Regions from separate parts of the Streptomyces sp. NPDC029151 genome, predicted to be linked through region 2. Evidence: riboswitches for the same ligand, from Rfam matches in the RefSeq annotation. Region 2 holds a riboswitch; each other region holds the start of a gene.
What was found. Region 2 has a riboswitch for S-adenosylmethionine ahead of ACZ4VF_RS09760 (aminotransferase class V-fold PLP-dependent enzyme). Riboswitches for the same ligand answer to the same signal wherever they lie in the genome.
Positions count from the first base shown of each region.

Region 1: another riboswitch for S-adenosylmethionine. It lies ahead of ACZ4VF_RS02165 (putative leader peptide); the one in region 2 lies ahead of ACZ4VF_RS09760 (aminotransferase class V-fold PLP-dependent enzyme).
Region 3: another riboswitch for S-adenosylmethionine. It lies ahead of thrC (threonine synthase); the one in region 2 lies ahead of ACZ4VF_RS09760 (aminotransferase class V-fold PLP-dependent enzyme).

Region 1 is NZ_JBVHWQ010000001.1:534,578-538,570, reverse strand. It holds gene ACZ4VF_RS02175 (LLM class flavin-dependent oxidoreductase) at 1-570, opposite strand, end outside; gene ACZ4VF_RS02170 (DUF1684 domain-containing protein) at 618-1,442, opposite strand; gene ACZ4VF_RS02165 (putative leader peptide) at 1,641-1,724, opposite strand; SAM riboswitch class IV at 1,791-1,900, opposite strand; gene ACZ4VF_RS02160 (putative leader peptide) at 2,079-2,153, shown strand; gene ACZ4VF_RS02155 (vanadium-dependent haloperoxidase) at 2,213-3,475, shown strand; gene ACZ4VF_RS02150 (hypothetical protein) at 3,544-3,696, opposite strand.
Region 2 is NZ_JBVHWQ010000002.1:442,718-446,710, reverse strand. It holds gene trpD (anthranilate phosphoribosyltransferase) at 1-962, shown strand, start outside; SAM riboswitch class IV at 1,035-1,151, shown strand; gene ACZ4VF_RS09760 (aminotransferase class V-fold PLP-dependent enzyme) at 1,285-2,646, shown strand; gene ACZ4VF_RS09755 (protein kinase domain-containing protein) at 2,817-3,993, shown strand, end outside.
Region 3 is NZ_JBVHWQ010000006.1:441,848-445,840, forward strand. It holds gene ACZ4VF_RS24390 (MoaD/ThiS family protein) at 307-582, opposite strand; gene thrC (threonine synthase) at 731-2,014, opposite strand; SAM riboswitch class I at 2,033-2,176, opposite strand; gene ACZ4VF_RS24400 (glucosyl-3-phosphoglycerate synthase) at 2,333-3,277, shown strand; gene ACZ4VF_RS24405 (alpha,alpha-trehalose-phosphate synthase (UDP-forming)) at 3,352-3,993, shown strand, end outside.

The sequences.
Region 1 (3,993 bases), on a different contig from region 2:
CCAGCGGATCGAGCGCAGACTTCCCCCGCCGTACCAGACCCGGTCCACCAGGCCGGGGGCGTGCGGCTGCAGGCGCGGCCGCTGGGTGTTGCCCGGCGACCGGATGACCGTGTCGGGGTCGCCGAGATAGTCGCCGCGCAGGTGGTCGATGACACGGGCGATCCTGCCGTACGACAGGTCGAAGCTGTGCCAGTCCCCGTCGTGGACCAGGTCACCGAGGAGTTCGGCGTGCGGCATGCCGGTGCTGAAGCCGGCCTGCAGGCGGCCGCGGGACAGTACGTCGGCGAGCGCCAGGTCCTCGGCGAGGCGGAACGGGTTCTCGTACCCGATCGGGATGACCGCGGTCCCCAGTTCGACCCGCTCGGTGCGCTGGCCGGCGGCGGCGAGGAACACCGCGGCCGAGCCGACACCGTGTTCGAGATGGCGTTGCCGGATCCAGGCACCGTCGAAGCCGAGCCGTTCGCCGTACTCGAACAGCCGCAGGGTTTCCTCCAGGCCGGTGTACGGGTCGTCATCGGCGAAGTTGCCCGGGGTGAGAAAGGCCAGCGAGCTGATCGTGGGTGTGCTCATGCGGTGTCCGCCCTCTACGTCGTGGTCCCCTCGGTGGCGCAAGGTGTTCAGGAGCCGCCCCGCTCACGGGGGATCTTCTCCCCGGCCTCGATCGCCACGGGCAGCCGGTTCTCTGCCGGCGGCAGCGGGCAGGTGGCCAGATCGGTGTAGGCGCACGGCAGGTTCGCCGCCCGGTTGAAGTCCAGGACGACCGTGCCGTCGGCGGCGGGCGGGGGCGAGGCGAGGGCCCGGTTGGCGGCGTAGGTGGTCACCCCGGACGTCGCGTCGGTGAACAGCACCAGCAGACTCCCCGGGCTGTGTCCGGGGAACGCGGTGAGGGCGTGGGACCGCCCGTCCAGTTCGAACTCGACCCGGCCCGGCGCGTCGTACACGTGCTCGAGGCCCTCGACCGCCGCGCCCACGGTCGTCGGTCGTGGCTCGTCGAAGGCCGTGTAGCGGCCGGTCACCGTCCAGCGGGGATGCGGGGCATAGGCGGGCGTGCCGGTGAAGGCGGTGCGCAAGGGGTTGTCCGGGTGCCGGGGACGGACGATGTCGTGTCCGCCGCGCTTGGCCACCTCGATCACGGCGTCGCCCCAGACCGCGTTGACTCCGCCGCGCTCCGGGAGCACCCCGAAGCGGTGCTCGCCGCGGACGGGGGCGCCGTCCACGACCAGTTCCTCACCGTCGTCGAGGATGACGACGACCCCGTCTGCCCCGGTCGACCAGGCGCCCGGAGCGTCCGGGAGACGCTGCGGCTCCTCACCCAGCCAGTGCAGCCCGGTGATCGCGAGGAACCCGTGCGGGGCGGCGAGTCCAGCTTCCTGCCTCGTGTGCCATTCCTGCCAGTCGCGGGTGAAGGCGGACAGGTCTGCGGTGGTGTCGTGAACGGTCATGCGGGCTCCCTTGCTTGCATCGGCGGGGATGCGGCCGTGGCATGGCGGCCGCGGGGACCACCGCGAGCAGCTCGCGGATGTCGCTGTGGCGGAGGTGGGTGAACACGAAAGCCCTCGTGGGGCCGGGGCGGGCACGACAGAAGAGCGCCGCGGGCGTCGAACAGCGCTGAACGTCCTCAGACAGCCGGCGGGACGCGGTCAGCCATGACACAGACAGCTGGTGATGCGCTGCAGATCGATGTGGCGTCGGCGGGAGAACCGGGAGAAAGCCGCCGCACACACGAGGGAGGGACCGGGGACGCTGCTGTACAACACGCTCACCCCTCTGTCCCAGGCCCCTGCCACGGCGCCACGCGCTTGCCGGATCGGCGACCCGGCCGGGCTTTCACCTGGAGCACCCCACCGCGCCGGAGGGTTGCCGGTCAGCAAGCCAGGGCTTGACGCTGACACTCGATGCCGGTTGAAAAGCTACCCATCGCCGTCGCGGCCCGTCAATGCCGAGAGACGAGCCGTCACTTCGTCCCGACAGGTACTCGGTAACGGGCGTATGGCGGGGACGCGAAGCCGTGATTGCAATGTCAGGGAGGCGATCTCCTTCTGTTGACCGGGGATTGGGGCGTGGATAGCGTCCCCGGCATGCCGATCTCCCTGCGGTTCACCCGGCGGCGCGCCGTTGATCTGCTGCGTGTCGCCGCCGCGCTGTGTAACTGACTGTCCCTCACCTGCGCCCCGGTCAACAGCAGTCACCGCACATCCGCGAGGGAGTACCCGTGCACCCGCTCACCACCCGCCGCTCCGCCCTGAGGGCGCTGGGCTCGGCCGCCCTGCTGGCCGCCTTCGTCACCGTCCCGTCCGCCACGGCTGCCGTGGCGGGCGAACGCACCTCGCGCCCGTCCGTGGCGCTCGACTGGTACGACCTGACGGCCGCCACCATCGCGGCCGCCGGCGCCGCCACCCAGATCACCAACAACCGTACCTGGGCCATCAGTTGGCTCGCGGCGGCCCGAGCCACCCGCGAGGTGCCGCCCGGCGTCGACCGGAGGGACTTCCAGGACGCGGCCCTGGCGTCCGCCGTACACGACGCCTTGCTGGCCCTGGTCCCGTCCCGCGCCCAGGACCTGGACGCCGCGTTGCGAACCACTCTGGACCGCGTCCCGGACGGGTCGGCCAAGTCGAAGGGTGTGGCGGCCGGTGCGCGCCAAGCACGGCTGGCCCTCGCTTCCCGCGAGGGCGACGGTCTCGACCCGGCCTCGGTCAACGCGCCCTTCACCGTGCCGCCCGCGGCTCCCGGCGTGTGGCAGCCGACGCCGCCCGCCTATGCCCCCGCCGCACAGTACGGCAACCGGCTCGCGAGACCCTTCCTGCTGGACGGCCCCGACCAGTACCGGCTGCCCGCACCGCCCGCCCTGGACTCCGCGCGCTACCGTGCCGACCTGGCCGAGGTGCGGGCGTACGGGGCCGTGGACAGCACCGTGCGCACAGCGCTGCAGACCGAGACCGCCACCTTCTGGCTGGGCTCCTCACTGACGCTGTACACCGAACCGCTGAGGGTGGCCCTGGCCCGGTCGCCACGCTCCGTCCCCGCACGGGCCGCGCTGGTGGCGCTGTTCCACATCGCCCTGGTGGACACGCAGATCGCCACCTCCGACACCAAGTACGCGTACCTGCGCTGGCGCCCCGTCACGGCCGTCCGCGCCGGCACGATCGACCCCGACCCCGACTGGACGCCGCTGCACGTCACGCCGGCCCACCCCGACTACCCCAGCGGCCACAACACCTATGCGGGCGCGGCGGAAACGATCCTCACGGAGCTCACCGGGCCGCGGACCGCACCGTTCGAGCTGACCAGCCCCACCGCCCCCGGAGTGACGCGCACCTACACGGCCTGGAGTCAGCTGTCCCAGGACAACGAGGACGCCCGCGTCTACTCCGGCATCCACACCCGCTCGGCCGACGTGGCCGGCCTCGCCCTCGGCAAGCGGGTGGCAGGGCACGCGCTGCGCAACGCGGAACGTCTGTTCGGCGTGTCGTGAACGATCCGGGATGCGGCCACCCGGCGGCCCCGACCCGCACCTCGTTACTCGACGAGCTGGTGGACCGGTCACGGTGCGGCGCGTTCGGCGCCGTCCACGGCGAGCGCGAAGCGCCGGCGCGGCCCCCGTTCGGCGGTGGGCGCGAGGCGGGCGGTGGGGGCGCTGGGACGGAGAGCGCCCGCGTCCGTCTCGTGCAGGGGCTCCGTACGCGTCGTACACATCAGGTCAACAGGACCCGGCTGGTGCCCAGCAGGGTGTCACCGGTGATCGCCGCCCGGACCTGCCGGCGCCGGTTGTGTGCCGGGAAGTGACCTGCCGGCGTTCGTGCCCCTGATGCCGCGTCAGTCAGGTCGGCGGCCGAGGTCCGGAGCCTGCTTGCCCGAGTGGAGCGACGTTCCTCACAGTCATCGACTCCGACGCGTGCCGGTGTACAGTGAAGACCGCCCTTGACCTGCACAAAGCAGGCAGGGAGCCGTCTTCCAGGAGTTCAACATGCTGCGCACCATGTTCAAGTCCAA
Region 2 (3,993 bases):
CGGCCTGGGCGATGGACGTGATCATGCGCGGGGAGGCGACCGACGCGCAGATCGCCGCGTTCATGGTGGCGCTGCGGGCCAAGGGCGAGACGGTCCAGGAGATCACCGGACTCGTGCGGACCATGTACGCGCACGCGAACGTCATCGAGGTGCCCGGGCCGGCCGTGGACATCGTCGGCACCGGCGGTGACGGCGCCAAGACGGTGAACATCTCCACCATGTCCTCGATCGTCGTCGCCGGCACGGGTACGAAGGTCGTCAAGCACGGCAACCGCGCCGCGTCCTCCGCCTCCGGCTCCTCCGACGTCCTGGAGAAGCTCGGGATCAACCTCAACCTGACTCCGCAGCGGGTCGCCGAGGTCGCCGAGGAAGCCGGCATCACCATCTGCTTCGCCGTCCGGTTCCACCCGTCGCTGCGCCATGTGGCCCCGGCCCGGGCCCAGTTGGGCATCCGGACCACCTTCAACGTGCTGGGCCCGCTCACCAACCCGGCCCAGGTGCGGGCGCAGGCCGTCGGGGTGGCCGACCCCCGGATGGCGCCGATCGTCGCCGGTGTCCTCGCCGAGCGGGGCAACTCCGCGCTGGTGTTCCGGGGCGACGACGGCCTGGACGAGCTGACCGTCACGGCCCCCTCCCGGGTCTGGGTGGTCCGGGACGGCAAGGTGACGGAGGAGACCTTCGACCCGCGGGACGTCGGCCTCGACCTCGTCCCGGTGGACGCCCTGCGCGGCGCCGACGCCTCCTACAACGCGGAGGTGGCCCGCCGGCTGCTGGACGGCGAGACGGGCGCCGTACGGGACGCCGTCCTGCTGAACTCGGCGGCGGCCCTGGTGGCCCTCCGGCCGACGGACGCGCCCCTCGCCGAGCAGCTGCGGGCCGGCATGGCGCAGGCCGCGGAGTCGATCGACTCGGGCGCCGCGAAGCGGACCCTGGACCGCTGGGTGGCCGTCAGCAACGCCTAGGCCCCGGGCGTCGTCCCGCGATCCGGACACGGGTTGCGGGACGACGATCACATCGCGTACGTTCCTGTACCAGGTCATGAGTGACAGTCATGAGGCCCCGGCCGACTGTCCGGCAACCCTCCGTCCGTGGCGGGGTGCCCCGGGTGAAGACCAGGTCGTGCACAGCAAGGTGCACGGCAAGCGCGGATCCCTCACGAACCCAGGGATCCTGGTCGTCGAGGAGTCTTCCGTGAGCAAGCGAATGCGTTAGGGCCGCAGAGCCCCGCCTCCGCACACCCTTTCTCTCTTCTTCGTCTTCCCCTCGTCTCACGGGAGTTCCGCCATGTCCGTCTCCAGCGCTGCCTCCGACCAGACCGTTTGCACCCCTCTGCCCGTTCTGGGGCGAGATGTCACCGTCCCGCTCGTCACCGGCGGCGAGGTCACCTACGCCGCCCTGGACTACGCGGCCAGCGCCCCCGCGCTCCAGCGCGTCTGGGACGACGTCGCCGCGTACGCCCCGTACTACGGCAGCGTCCACCGCGGCGCGGGCTACCTCTCCCAGCTCTCCACGGACCTGTTCGAGAACGCGCGGACCACGGTCGCCGACTTCCTCGGCTGCCGGCCCACCGACCAGGTCGTCTTCACCCGCTCCACGACGGACTCCCTCAACCTCCTCGCCCGGGCGGTCCCGGCCGACTGCGAGGTCTTCGTCTTCGAGACCGAGCACCACGCGTCCCTGCTGCCCTGGCGGGACGCGCGGGTGACCTGCCTCGACGCCCCGCGCACTCCGCGGCAGGCCGTTCAGACCCTGGAGCGGGCCCTCGCCGACCGCGACCCCCACGGCCCGGCCCTGGTCTGCGTCACCGGCGCCTCCAACGTCACCGGCGAGCTGTGGCCGGTGCGCGAACTGGCTGCCGCCGCGCACGCCCACGGCGCCCGCATCGTCCTGGACGCCGCGCAGCTCGCCCCGCACCACCCGGTCTCCGTCACCGACCTCGACGTCGACTGGATCGCCTTCTCCGGCCACAAGCTGTACGCCCCCTTCGGCTCCGGTGTCCTGGCCGGCCGCGCCGACTGGCTCCAGGCGGCCGAGCCGTACCTCGCGGGCGGCGGCGCCAGCCGCAAGGTCACCCGGCGCGAGGACGGGGGAGTGGCCGTCGAGTGGCACGACACCGCGGCCCGCCACGAGGCCGGCTCCCCGAACGTCATCGGCGCCTACGCCATCGCCTCGGCCTGCAAGGCCCTGACCGAGGCCGGCTGGGACACCCTGGTCGCCCGCGAGCAGCACCTCGTCCGCGTGGTCCGCGAGGGCCTCGCCGAGGTCCCCGGGGTGCGGATCCTCTCCCTCTTCGGCGACGACGCCCCGCGGGTCGGCGTCCTCTCCTTCGTCGTCGAGGGCTGGAACAGCTCCCACTTCGCCGCCGCCCTCTCCGCCGAGTACGGCATCGGCGTCCGTGACGGCCTCTTCTGCGCCCACCCCCTGGTCCGCACCCTCCTCGGCAGCGACCCCCAGAGCCAGGGCGAGTGCGGCGCCCCCGAGGCGGCCCCCGGCGAGAAGTCCCTCAACGCCATCCGGGTCAGCTTCGGCGCCGGCACCCCCGACGAACACGTCGAGCGCTTCGTCGACGCGGTGCGGGAACTGGTGCGGGACGGCGCCAAGTGGCGGTACCGCACGGAGGACGGCCGCTGCGTCCCGGCGGTCTGAGACCGGCGTGAGCGGCGGCGCCCCGCGGGGCGCCACCGGACGCGCGGGACACCACGCCGGCCCCGCCCGCGCGGTACCCGCGGACCCGGCGGACGGCCGGGCGGCGCCCCCCGGTCCGAGGGCGCCGCATACACTCCCCCTGGCAGCAGCTAGACCGGGGGGAGCACGGAGTGCACGCGCTGCGCGCAGCTGACCCGCGCCAGATCGGCCCGTACACCGTCACGCACCGGCTCGGCGCCGGCGGCATGGGCGAGGTCTACCTCGCCGAGTCACGCACGGGCCTCAGACTCGCGGTGAAGGTGGTGCGGGCCGAGCACGCCGAGGACCGCACCTTCCGCGCCCGGTTCCGCCACGAGGTCCGCGCCGCCCAGACCGTCGGCGGCGCGGGCACGTACACCGCACGGGTCGTGGACGCCGACACCGAGGCCGAACGCCCCTGGATGGCCACGGAGTTCGTGCCCGGCCCGAATCTGCGGGACGCGGTCCTGGACCACGGCGCGCTGCCCGGCCCCGCGGTCCGGATCCTCGCCGCCGCGCTCGGCGAGGCGCTGGCCGCCATCCACGCCAGGGGGCTGGTCCACCGGGACCTGAAACCGTCGAACATCCTGCTCGGCCCGGACGGCCCCCGGGTCATCGACTTCGGGATCGTACGGGCCCTGGAGGCCACCGCGCTGACCCGCACCGGCGCGGTCGTCGGCTCGGTCGGCTACGTCTCCCCGGAGCAGATCCGCAACGGGGGCCAGGTCGGCCCGCCGAGCGACGTCTTCTCCCTCGGCGCGGTCCTCGCCTACGCGGCGGGCGGCCGGGAGCCCTTCGGCGAGGGGCAGGACTCGGTGGTCCTGCTGCGCATCCTCACCCGTGACGTCGATCTCTCCCATGTCCCGGAGGACATCCGTCCGCTGGTGGCGGCCTGTCTGCGCGAGGACCCGCTGGAGCGCCCGGAGCCGGCCGAGGTGGTGGCGGGCGCCGGCTTCACCCCGCAGACGCTGCGCACGGCCGTCCGCCCCGACTGGTACGGCCCCGCCGCGCGGCCCCGCCCGGCCACCGACGACCGCCCCAGCGGAGTGGAGTACCTGGCCCCCGTCCCCGCCGACCCCACCAGCCCCGGCTCACCCGCCCCGGCCCCTGCCGTCGCCGCCGCCCCCGGGGACCCCGCACCGGCCCCCGCTCCCGCCGACGCCACCGCCCCCGACTCACCCGCCCCCTTCCCCCGTCCGGGCCCCGTCGCCCCCGGCCGCCGCCGGGTGCTGAGGGCCCTCGCCGGCGGGGCCGTCGTGGCCGGGGCGGGTGCCGGCGGCTGGCTGCTGCAGCGGGGCACCGGCACCGAGAGCCTGCACGCCAGCTACC
Region 3 (3,993 bases), on a different contig from region 2:
GTCAATCGGACGAGAATTCTGGACGCGAGGGGTCAGGAATCTGGGGAGAATTCACCCGGATTCGGGGCAAGTCGGGCTCCATAAAAGCCGCAAAAGCCACAGAGAACCCGCACACTTTGGCTACTTCTTGTCGGGGCGCGCGGCATGTTTTCCGGGCCCGCGACCCGGGGGTCCCGGCCGTGTTCCCCAACTCTACCGCGCTCAATCACACAGAATTGCCCCCTCCGCTTCTCTCACGGAGAGGGCAATCCGACAGACACTCGGTAATCGACGTTACCGAAGGTAATGAGCGGACATATGGACGGCTCAGCCGCCCGCGACCGCCGGAATGATCGACACGCCGGCGCCGTCCGGGGTCACCGTCTCCAGGCCCTGCTCGAAACGGACGTCGTCGTCGTTGACGTACACGTTCACGAAGCGGCGCAGCTTGCCCTGGTCGTCCAGCACGCGCGCGGCGATGCCCGTGTGGTTCTTCTCCAGGTCGGCGATGACCTCGGCGAGCGTCGCGCCCTCGGCGGCGACCTCGGCCTGCCCGCCGGTGTAGGTGCGCAGGATGGTGGGGATGCGAACGGTCACGCTCATGCGGTCGGACCTCCGGTCGGGTTCACGGGTGCGGCGGGGCGGTGCCCCAGGGGGGCGGGGCTGTGACGAGTGTGCGGCTGCCGCCGCGCGGGCGCGACCGGCCCCCACCGGCCGGCGGGGTGTGTGCGGCCTCCCGGCGCGGCGCCCGTCATGCGAGGCCGGCCTCTCGGAAGGAGTCCAGGGTGGGGCGGATCGTGGCGGTCAGGCCGGTCCCGGCCACCGCGTCCAGGGTCTTCAGGCCGTCGCCGGTGTTGAGGACGACCGTGGTCTTCGCCGGGTCCAGCAGGCCCGCCTCGAGCAGCTTGCGGGTGACGCCGACGGTCACCCCGCCGGCCGTCTCCGCGAAGACGCCCTCGGTGCGGGCCAGCAGCTTGATGGCGTCCACGATCTCGGCGTCCGTCACGTCCTCCACGGCACCGCCGGTGCGGCGGGCGATGTCCAGGACGTACGGACCGTCGGCCGGGTTGCCGATGGCCAGGGACTTGGCGATGGTGTCCGGCTTCTGCGGGCGGACCACGTCGTGGCCGGCCTTGAAGGCGGTGGACACCGGGGAGCAGCCCTCGGCCTGCGCGCCGAAGATCTTGTAGGGCCTGTCCTCGACCAGCCCCAGCCTGATCAGCTCCTGGAGCCCCTTGTCGATCTTCGTGAGCTGGGAGCCGGAGGCGATCGGGACGACCAGCTGGTCGGGCAGGCGCCAGCCCAGCTGCTCGGCGATCTCGTACGCGAGGGTCTTGGAGCCCTCCGCGTAGTACGGCCGCAGGTTGACGTTGACGAAGCCCCAGCCCTCGCCGGCCGGGTCGCCGATCAGCTCGGAGCAGAAGCGGTTCACGTCGTCGTAGTTGCCGTCGATGCCGACCAGCTCACCGCCGTAGACCGCGGCCATGACGACCTTGCCCTGCTCCAGGTCGTGCGGGATGAACACGCAGGAGCGGAAGCCGGCCCGGGCGGCGGCGGCGCCGACGGCACCGGCCAGGTTGCCGGTGGAGGAGCAGGAGAGGGTGGTGAAGCCGAAGGCGCGGGCGGCCTCCAGGGCCTGGGCGACGACCCGGTCCTTGAAGGAGTGGGTCGGGTTGCCGGAGTCGTCCTTCACGTAGAGCCCGCCGGTCACGCCCAGCTCGCGCGCCAGGTTGTCGGCCTTGACGAGCTTGGTCCAGCCGGGGTTCAGGTTGGGCTTGCCGGCGACGTCCGCGGGCACCGGCAGCAGCGGCGCGTACCGCCAGATGTTCGCGGGACCGGCCTCGATGCGACGGCGCAGTTCCTCGGTGTCGTAGGCGGAGAAGTCGTAGGCGATCTCGAGCGGGCCGAAGCACTCCTCGCAGGCGAAGACCGGGCCGAGCGGCACCCGGTGGCCGCACTCGCGACAGCTCAGTGCCGCGGCGGGGCCGAGGTCGACGGTGGATTCGCTGGAGGTTGCAACTGTCTGCACAGCCATGTGAGGCGAGGCCCTTTCTCCTCATCTTCCTCACGACGCATCTCGCCGTGAGACGGATTTGGCACCTTCCCTAGCCGGGAGCCTCGCTGTGAAAGACGAGAATCGGCTGGAGGGTTGCCGGGGCTTCATCGGGCCGTGTCCCTCTGCCCCTCTGGATGAGCGGTATGCGGTTGTGAACGCCGGCCGACCCCCGACATGCGATGGTCATCGGCGTTGTTCAAGACTGTAACCGAAGGCCAGGACAGTTGAGATAGTCGTCCGAACCGCGAGATGGATCACACGGTGGCGTGTGGTCGTGACAGTGAGGAGCCGCCGACCGTGCTGGAAGAAGTCGAGCGCTGGCTGAGCACCCGCTCCTGGTCCGTGGCCGACCGCCCGCTGCACCAGGTGCTGGCCGCCAAGCAGCGCACCGGCCAGACGATCAGCGTCGTCCTGCCCGCCCTCAACGAGGAGGAGACCGTCGGCGACATCGTCGCGGTCATCCGGCACGACCTCGTGGAGCGGGTGCCGCTCGTCGACGAGGTCGTGGTCGTCGACTCCGGCTCCACCGACCGCACCTCCGAGGTCGCCGCCCGCGCCGGCGCCCGGGTCGTGCACCGCGACGACATCCTGCCGCGCATCCCCGCCGTCCCCGGCAAGGGCGAGGTGCTGTGGCGCTCGCTGCTGGTGACCGGCGGGGACATCGTCTGTTTCATCGACGCGGACCTGAGGGAGTTCTCCTCCGACTTCGTCACCGGGATCGTCGGCCCGCTGCTCACCGACCCGGACGTCGACCTGGTCAAGGGCATGTACGACCGCCCGCTCGCCGGCGGTGCCGGGCAGGGCGGCCGGGTCACCGAGCTCATGGCCCGTCCGCTGCTGAACATGCACTGGCCGCAGCTGGCCGGGTTCGTGCAGCCGCTGGGCGGCGAGTACGCGGCCCGCCGCTCCCTGCTGGAGCAGCTGCCGTTCCCCGTGGGCTACGGCGTGGAGCTGGGCATGCTGGTCGACGCGCTGCACCTGGTGGGCCTGGACGCGCTGGCCCAGGTCGACGTGGGCGTGCGCAAGCACCGGCACCAGGACGGGCAGGCACTCGGGAGGATGGCGGCGGCGATCTACCGCACGGCCCAGCTGCGGCTCGCGCGCGGGCACCTCGTCCGGCCCTCCCTCACCCAGTTCGAGCGGGGGCAGGACGGGTTCGAGCCGCGTACCTACTCGGTGGACACCGAGGAACGGCCGCCCATGGTGGAGATCGCGGAGTACGCCGAACGGAAGGTGGCGTGAACGTGCCGTATACGGTCCTTCCGCCTGGCGAGCCCTACGTTTGAGGGTTTGGGGGCCGGGCTAGGTTGAGGCGTATGGCTTTCACGCGTGCTGCTGGTGACAAGGCTCAGGTGCTGGTCGCGTCGAATCGCGGCCCGGTCTCCTATCAGGTGGGCGAGGGCGGTGCGCTGCACGCCAGACGGGGCGGCGGCGGCCTGGTCTCGGGGCTGTCCGCCATCGGCTCGGACGCGGGCTCGGTCTGGGTCTGCGCCGCGCTCGGCGACGGCGACCGGGCGGCGGTGCGGCGCGCGGACGGCGGGCTGCTGCCGGCCGAGGACACCGGCGGGCAGCGGGTGCGGATGCTCGACATCGACGCGACCGTGCACGCCGAGGCGTACAACGGGATCGCCAACTCGGTGCTGTGGTTCGTCCACCACATGCTGTACCAGACCCCGCTGGAGCCGGTCTTCGACGCGGAGTTCCGCCGGCAGTGGGGGTCGTACGAGGCCTACAACCGGGCGTTCGCCGAGGCGCTGGCGGAGGAGGCCGCCGAGGGCGCGGCGGTGCTGATCCAGGACTACCACCTGGCCCTCGCCCCCCGGATGCTCCGCCGGCTCCGTCCCGACCTGCGCATCGGCCACTTCTCGCACACCCCGTGGGCGCCGCCGGACTACTTCCGCGTCCTGCCCGACGACATCGCGGCCGAGCTGCTCGGCGGGATCCTCGGTGCCGACCGG